2 regions of the Alteromonas nitratireducens genome follow, and region 1 is predicted to be linked to the other one. Evidence: predicted binding sites of a transcription regulator. Region 1 holds the regulator's gene; the other holds the start of a gene.

Region 1 (3,898 bases):
TCACTATTGCACAAAAAACTAAACGGACAATTCGCCAGAACATGCTGTGGGCACTGGGCTACAACGCGCTGATTCTGCCGTTCGCCGTGTCTGGCCTGCTAAGTCCGTGGATGGCTGTTGTAGGTATGTCCCTGAGCAGTATCATTGTGGTAACCAATTCAACGCGACTGCTACGCTGAGGACCTGCCGTGAGTATTATTTATGTGCTTATTCCCATCGCCATCATCATTGTTGCCGTTGCGGTAGTCATCTTCTTCTGGGCAGTACGATCAAATCAGTTCGACGATCTCGATCGTCAGGGGTACAGTATTCTGTTTGATGACGACTTGTCACCGGAAGATAAGAAACTGGCAGAAGAGCGCAAAGCTGCGCAGGAAAAACGGCGTGACTGAGCTGACAGGCTTATCTGCATTGTTAATCGGACTCGCCGGCGGTGTGCATTGCATCGGTATGTGTGGTGGCATTGTTACTGCGTTACAACAGGCCGTCCCGGCGCGGCGTCGTCCATTTCCTTATATGCTGGCCTATAATCTCGGCCGTATCATTAGCTACACACTGGCTGGTGCCCTCGCAGGCGGCGTGGGACAAATGTCGGCCGCAGTATTGCCGGCACTTGGACAGGTGCTGGCCTGGTTAAGTGCGCTTATGCTGGTGGCGCTTGCGCTGTATCTGGGGCAATGGTGGCGAGGGCTGGCATATCTGGAAAAAGCAGGCAATGCCGTCTGGCGGCTGATTCAGCCCCTGTCTAAACGCTTTTTACCCTTCAGGTCGCCGCTTGCCGCCCTGCCGTACGGACTGATTTGGGGATGGCTGCCCTGTGGTCTTGTTTATTCGACGCTGACGTGGTCGCTGACCAGTCAGCAGGCCGGACAAGGCGCCTTTATCATGTTTTGTTTTGGACTGGGCACATTACCTACCCTGCTTGCAGTTGGCAGCGGGGCTGACTATCTTTTTAAACAGTTCAGGAAGCCGCGTGTCAGGCAATTCATCGCAAGCGGGCTGTTAATATATTCGTTTTTCTTGATCTACCGGTTAATACATAGTATCACCATAAACTAACGACTCACCGAGCGGGATAACAGGCAATAATCATGAGCAATGGAAGCAACTTTTCAATTCACTGTCAGAACTGCAGTTTCAGTCATCTTTGTTTACCGGTTGCGTTAAACAAAACTGAAATTGAATCACTGGATGACATTATCGAAAGAAAGCGTCCACTGCATAAACATGACACGCTGGTTCACACCGGCGCACCATTTAAGTCACTGTATGCCGTTCGCTCAGGCTCCTTCAAGTCGTTCGTGACGAACAAAGACGGTGAAGAACAGATTACCGGTTTTCATTTCCCCGGCGACATTATTGGCTTTGATGCGCTGCGGGAAAATAAGCATCAGAGTTATACCCAGGCGCTGGAAACTGCAATGGTCTGTGAGCTTCCTTACGAAACCCTTGACCAGATTTCGATGCAGCTCCCTAAGCTGAGACATCAGATCATGAGCTTTATGAGCGCAGAAATTAAACAGGATCACGATATGATGATGCTGTTGAATAAGCGCTCGGCGGAAGAACGCCTGATGTATTTCATTGCACAGTTGTCAGAACGTTTTGAGGCGCGGGGCTTTTCAGGAAAACAGTTTCACCTGAGCATGACCCGCAATGAAATTGGCAACTATCTGGGCCTGACCATCGAAACCATCAGCCGTTTACTCACCCGGTTCCAGAAAGAAGGCGTCATTAAAGTAGAAGGCAAGCTCATTACCATCCTCGATACTGAAAAAATGGATGAAAAACTTAGTTACGTGGCCGTGTAAGTACGCCGCTTGTTGATCCAGAACAACAGGCAAAGTCTGCGTAACGTATTACACTAAAATGGAATACTGTGATTAAGGGAGTACGGGGATGATACGTTATAAGCACCTTCTGGCTGTTATTGAAGCCGACCGTGAGACACAACCGGCGCTCTCCCGGGCGTTGGAGATTGCCAGAAAAACCCAGGCAACCGTCACAGCCATGCTTGTCGTTTACGACTTCTCTTATGATATGACCACGATGCTGAGTCAGTCTGAACGCGATGCTATGCGCAAAGCCGTCATCGACGACAGAGCGGCCTGGTTACGACAGCAACTCGACAATCAGGGGCATCAGGACATCAATATTGTGGTTGAATGGAATAATCGCGCGTATGAAGCCGTTATCACCTATGCAGCCCGGCACAACGCTGATTTAGTGATTAAAGCCACCAAGCCCCATAATGATCTGAGCTCGGTTATTTTCACCCCTACCGACTGGCATTTGTTAAGAAAGTGCCCTTCTCCGGTACTGCTGGTAAAAGAGCACGACTGGCCAGCAGATGGAAATATTATCGCTGCGGTGAATGTGGGGACCGAGGATGATGAACATCGCCAGCTGAATGATCGCATTACCCAGACGGCGACAGACTATGCCACGTTACTTAGCGGGCATGTGAATCTGGTCAATTGCTTTCCTGCCACACCACTGAATATTGCCATTGAGGTACCAGAATTTGATCCTGATACCTATAACAATGCGGTGAAAACGCACCATGAAGAAGAAATGGCCAGACACGCCGGTAAGTACAGTATTGATTCCGACCGCTGTTACGTAAAAGAAGGCTTACCTGAGCGCGTTATTCCAATGCTGGCCAGAGAACTTGACGCCGAACTGGTTATTATCGGTACCGTTGGCCGGGTGGGCTTATCCGCTGCACTGATTGGAAATACGGCGGAGCACGTCATTGACGGACTGAAGTGCGATGTGCTGGCGCTCAAACCGGAAGGTTTTAAAAGCCCCATAAGCTGAGCGGTTAATTTTTCTGGCGTGGATAGCAGCGCTGGCTACGCTTCGTTATAATGTCGGCTATTTTGTAGTAACAGGTAAGCCCCGATATGACCGCAGATGCACAGCCTAAAGACACCGCCGCAGACGCCCGCTCACAATCGAAACAACAATACAGCTTTAACAAGCTGCAAAAGCGTCTTCGCCGCAACGTAGGCAAAGCGATTGACGACTTTGGCATGATTGAAGATCAGGATAAAGTCATGGTGTGTCTGTCTGGCGGAAAAGACAGTTATACCATGCTGGATATTCTGCTTTTTCTTCGCAAGATTGCCCCGATACATTTTGATATCGTAGCGGTCAACCTTGACCAGAAGCAGCCGGGCTTCCCGGAGCATGTATTACCTGAATATCTGGAATCACTGGGCGTTGAGTATCTGATTGTCGAAGAAGACACCTACTCCATCGTGAAAGAGAAAATTCCGGAGGGTAAGACAACCTGCTCGCTGTGCTCGCGTTTACGCCGTGGCATTTTATACCGGACAGCAAAAGAAATCGGGGCCACCAAGATTGCTCTGGGCCATCATCGCGATGACATGCTGGAAACCTTTTTCCTGAATATGTTTCATGGTGGGAAACTGAAATCTATGCCACCGAAGCTGGTAAGTGATGACGGTCACCACATTGTTATCCGGCCACTCGCATATTGCAGTGAGCGCGATATTCAGCGTTATTCAGAGGCAGCCGGTTTCCCGATTATTCCCTGTAACCTGTGTGGTTCACAGGAAAACCTGCAGCGCCAGAACATAAAAATGATGCTTCAGGACTGGAATCGTCGTTTCCCGGGTCGCATTGAGTCGATGTTCAGAGCATTGCAGAATGTCGCCCCCTCACATTTGGTTGACAGTAAGTTATATGACTTCAAAGGCATTAAAGCTACCGGTAGCCCGGTCGACGACGGCGATATCGGGTTTGATCCTGTTACCTTTTCTGATCCCTCCCCGGCAAGTGACGATACAGAAATACAGGTTGTGAATATTATGGAGCCCGGCAAATGAAAATAGGATTGGCGCTCGGCGCGGGAGCCGCGCGTGGATGGACG
Region 2 (3,898 bases), on a different contig from region 1:
GCGATACCTATTGCCGTACCAAGGCACAAAACAGATTTCATATTCATCATGCTGCTCCTGAGTTTTCAGACGCTACACTACGCTAAGCTTACTGAACTCACCCTGAACCGGCTACTTCATGGTGAGCAGTTCAGTTTCTTCAATTCTGGAGCAAAAGAAGCGCAGTGAGGCACCACTGATATAGGGATTTTTATCGCCTTTAACGCAATACAGCTTATGAAAGCTTTCGATACTGGCGGGGTTTTCCATAATGGTATTCAGATAGTCGCGCTGGAAGGGGCGCATGGCCTGCATCTGACCCGACATGGCGTTACGCAGCGCGTCCAGTTCTGCCTGTTGTGGGAGCGTAGCAATCTGCTCAATCCAGCCGGATAACGACTGTTGAATATCACTTAACAGATACTGCGCAAAGGGTGAGCGCAGTACCATAACTAACACGATAACTTCGATAGAAATGACCAGCCAGCGATACATAAGGCGTCGGCTCCTGCCTGTTTACTCCTGTTAAACTGACCGCAGTATAGCCTCAGCGTTCCCCTCACGACAGCATTAATAGCTCAGTTTCTTCAATCCGGGAACAGAAAAAGCGTAGTGACGCCCCAGTGATAAAGGGGTTTTTGTCACCTTTGACACAATACATCGAATGGAACCGCACGATGCTGCTTGAGTTTTGCATGACATCATTGAGGTAATCACGCTGGAACGGCCGCATCGCCTGCATCTGCCCTGACATGGCGTTTCGCAAATTTGCCAGTTCCGCTTTTTGTGGCATCGTTGCCACTTCTTCAATCCAGCCAGATACCGTGTCCTGGATATCGCCCAGCAGGTATTGGGCGAACGGTGCACGCAGCACTGTCACCAACAAGACGACTTCAATGGATACTATCAGCCAGCGATACATAATGATTTGGCTCCCGCCCGTTATTCAGACTACACAATAACTGGTTAAAGTATATCCACCTGACCCACAAAGCGTAAGCGCCAATAATTATGCCGTTAAATCCAAAGGTATGAGTATGACAGGGTAATGCCGTGTCATGACCGGGGCAAAAAAGTGGATGAAAAGATCCCGACAACATTGCGCACAGACGCCACACACACCCTGTTTTATCAGCATTCTGTGTTTACATTCTTTTTCATTGGGGCGTATTATTGCCACTCCTGCTCGGGGCATGCAATTTCCTTTCTCGGGTATGTAACAGGATAACCAAGCTGTCTGCAGCATGATGAACTGATCAGACAAAAACGCGTGCACAACAACGAGGTGCGTTATCAACCGACTTAACAAGTTACCGGCACTGCTGGCGAGAGCGAAACAGCAGTGGCAACAGATCCACCCGCACTTACCCGTCAACGATGCCGTACTGGTCGGCAAATTTATTGGCGTTGCCGCCAATACCGACGATGTGGGCATGCAGGCACTAAAACAGCACAGACTGACCCAGAGTGAACATGATGTACTTGCCTGTGCACGTCGCCAGGGGGCGCCGTTTATTGCTACACCAGGCCTGCTGCTCGAGGAAGTGCGAATCACCTCAGGCGCACTGACTACCTGCGTAAACCGGCTGATTGACCGCGATTTGCTTATCCGGCTGTCCTGTCAGGAAGATAAGCGTTCCAGACCAGTGCAGTTAACCGAGGCGGGCAAAACCCTAATCGATGAAGTGACCCGCTACCGCTTTATCCTGGCAGAACAGGTGATGGCAGGACTGACCTTTGGCGAGCGACAGACCCTTGACTATCTGCTGGATAAAATTAACCACCGGCTTGGTGTCATTCAGCATGAGCAGAGCGAGGATTAACACTGTCCGGCAGACTTTACATTAGCTTGATCTAAATTAAACATTCCTCGCCGTCCCTTGTTATACTCCCCTCGCTAATTCCCGTCTTCAGTCAGTGAAAAGGCTAACCATGAACGAAAAAATCCCAGTGAAGGATGTGACGCCCGTCAAAATTCACAAACCCAAAACCGACGATGCTGCCCATTCCGGTTCGCGCGGACGTATCTACGTGCGTGAGGTTGAGGGACCACTGGAAACCTTCCGACGAATTTTCGGTTTTATCTTTCTGGCGATGTTTGCCGCTATACCCTGGCTGCGTTACGACGGTCATCAGGCGGTGTTGCTGGATATCGTTAATCAGCGTTTCACCATTTTTTCACTGACGCTATGGCCACAGGACCTGACATTACTGGCCTATATTCTGATTGTGGCCGCCTTCGCGCTGTTCTTTGTCACCACATTTGCCGGGCGGGTATGGTGTGGCTTTATGTGTCCGCAAACCACCTGGACTTACATTTTTACCTGGTTTGAGAAAACCTTTGAGGGTCCCCGTAATAAACGCATGAAGCTGGACGCGCGCCCAATGGACGCCGATAAGTTCATGCGTAAGACCGCAAAACAAACGGCCTGGGTGCTGGTTTCATTACTCACCTCTCTCACCTTTGTTGGTTATTTTGTCCCGGTCACCGAACTGTACAGCAGTTTCTTCACATTTCAGGCCGGCTTCTGGACCAGCTTCTGGGTCATTTTCTTTGCCGCCTGTACCTACGGCAATGCCGGCTACATGCGTGAAATTATGTGTACCCACATGTGTCCGTATGCCCGTTTCCAGTCAGCCATGTTTGACAAGGACACCTTTACCGTGGCCTATGATGCCAACCGTGGAGAACAGCGAGGCCCGCGCCCGCGGAAAATGACCCACGAACAGGTTCAGGAAAAGGGACTGGGTGACTGTATTGACTGTAACCTGTGCGTACAGGTCTGCCCGACCGGCATCGATATCCGCAACGGTCTGCAGTATGAATGCATTAACTGTGGCGCCTGTGTCGATGCCTGTAATGGCGTGATGGAAAAAATGGGCTATCCCAAGGGCCTTATCAGCTTTACCTCGGAAGAAGAGCTGTCTGGCGGAAAAACCCATATTGTGCGGCCCAAGCTGGTCGGTTATCTGATTGTGCTGCTGGTGATGAGCGGTTTGCTGGTCGCCAATATTCTGCTCCGTGTGCCGCTGGAAGTGGATATTATTCGCGACCGTAATTCGCTTTATCGTGAAACCAATGACGGCCTGATTGAAAATGTGTACACGCTCAAAGTGCTCAACAAATCACAGCAGGACCATGCCTACACCGTTACGGTTGAAGGGCTGCCCGAGTACCGTTTTATCGGTAAACAACAGATTCAGGTAGGTGCCGGCGAAGTCTTCAGCATGCCCGTTTCTGTCGCTACGGATCCGTACAACCTGAATGCGCCGGTGACCGACATCACCTTCCATGTGAAAGCCGACAATACCGGTGATGAGGTGATTGAAGTCCGTGAACCCAGTAAGTTTCTTTATCGGTAACGTATGACTGATTTCGCCTTTTCCGGGTTAAGCCCGGACGTCATTCTTGATGCGCTTGAGCAGATTGATATCTGGCCACAGAGCGGGCTGCTGGCACTTAACAGTTACGAAAACCGGGTGTACCAGTTTCAGGACGACACCGGGCGTCGGCTGGTGGTGAAGTTTTACCGTCCACAGCGCTGGACCGACGAACAGATTGAGGAAGAGCACAGCTTCGCACAAGAGCTGGCCAGCAACGACATTCCGGTGGTGGCACCGCTACAGCTGGGCGGGCGAACGCTGCATCATGCCGGTGGCTACCGTCTTGCTGTGTTTCCGTCCGTCGGTGGCCGACAGTTTGAGAATGACAATCTGGATCAGCTTGAATGGATGGGGCGGTTTATCGGCCGCATACACCGTGTTGGTCAGAGCAAGCCGTTTACTTACCGCCCTAACATGAGTACCGAGGAGTTTCTCGATAACTCAGAAGCCACTCTGCACGGGAGTACCCTGTTGCCACAGGAACTTAAGACCGCCTTTTTTGCCATTCTCACACCGGTGATTGAAGTAACCCGCG

What was found. The regulator FNR, encoded in region 1, switches genes on or off when oxygen is low (the NO sensors DNR and NnrR bind a similar motif). The targets are predictions, from matches to a motif close to TTGATCTAGATCAA.
Region 2: the regulator FNR is predicted to act here: its motif matches at 1,829-1,842, upstream of ccoG (cytochrome c oxidase accessory protein CcoG).

What each region holds. Positions count from the first base shown of each region.
Region 1 is NZ_JBFNPK010000001.1:480,545-484,442, forward strand. Features, by position in the region: gene AB1N33_RS02100 (heavy metal translocating P-type ATPase) at 1-179, shown strand, start outside; gene ccoS (cbb3-type cytochrome oxidase assembly protein CcoS) at 189-392, shown strand; gene AB1N33_RS02110 (sulfite exporter TauE/SafE family protein) at 385-1,059, shown strand; gene fnr (fumarate/nitrate reduction transcriptional regulator Fnr) at 1,092-1,811, shown strand; gene uspE (universal stress protein UspE) at 1,900-2,820, shown strand; gene ttcA (tRNA 2-thiocytidine(32) synthetase TtcA) at 2,907-3,854, shown strand; gene rssA (patatin-like phospholipase RssA) at 3,851-3,898, shown strand, end outside.
Region 2 is NZ_JBFNPK010000009.1:40,710-44,607, forward strand. Features, by position in the region: gene AB1N33_RS09630 (DUF3016 domain-containing protein) at 1-50, opposite strand, end outside; gene AB1N33_RS09635 (hypothetical protein) at 112-474, opposite strand; gene AB1N33_RS09640 (hypothetical protein) at 539-901, opposite strand; gene AB1N33_RS09645 (MarR family winged helix-turn-helix transcriptional regulator) at 1,413-1,802, shown strand; gene ccoG (cytochrome c oxidase accessory protein CcoG) at 1,912-3,342, shown strand; gene AB1N33_RS09655 (serine/threonine protein kinase) at 3,346-3,898, shown strand, end outside.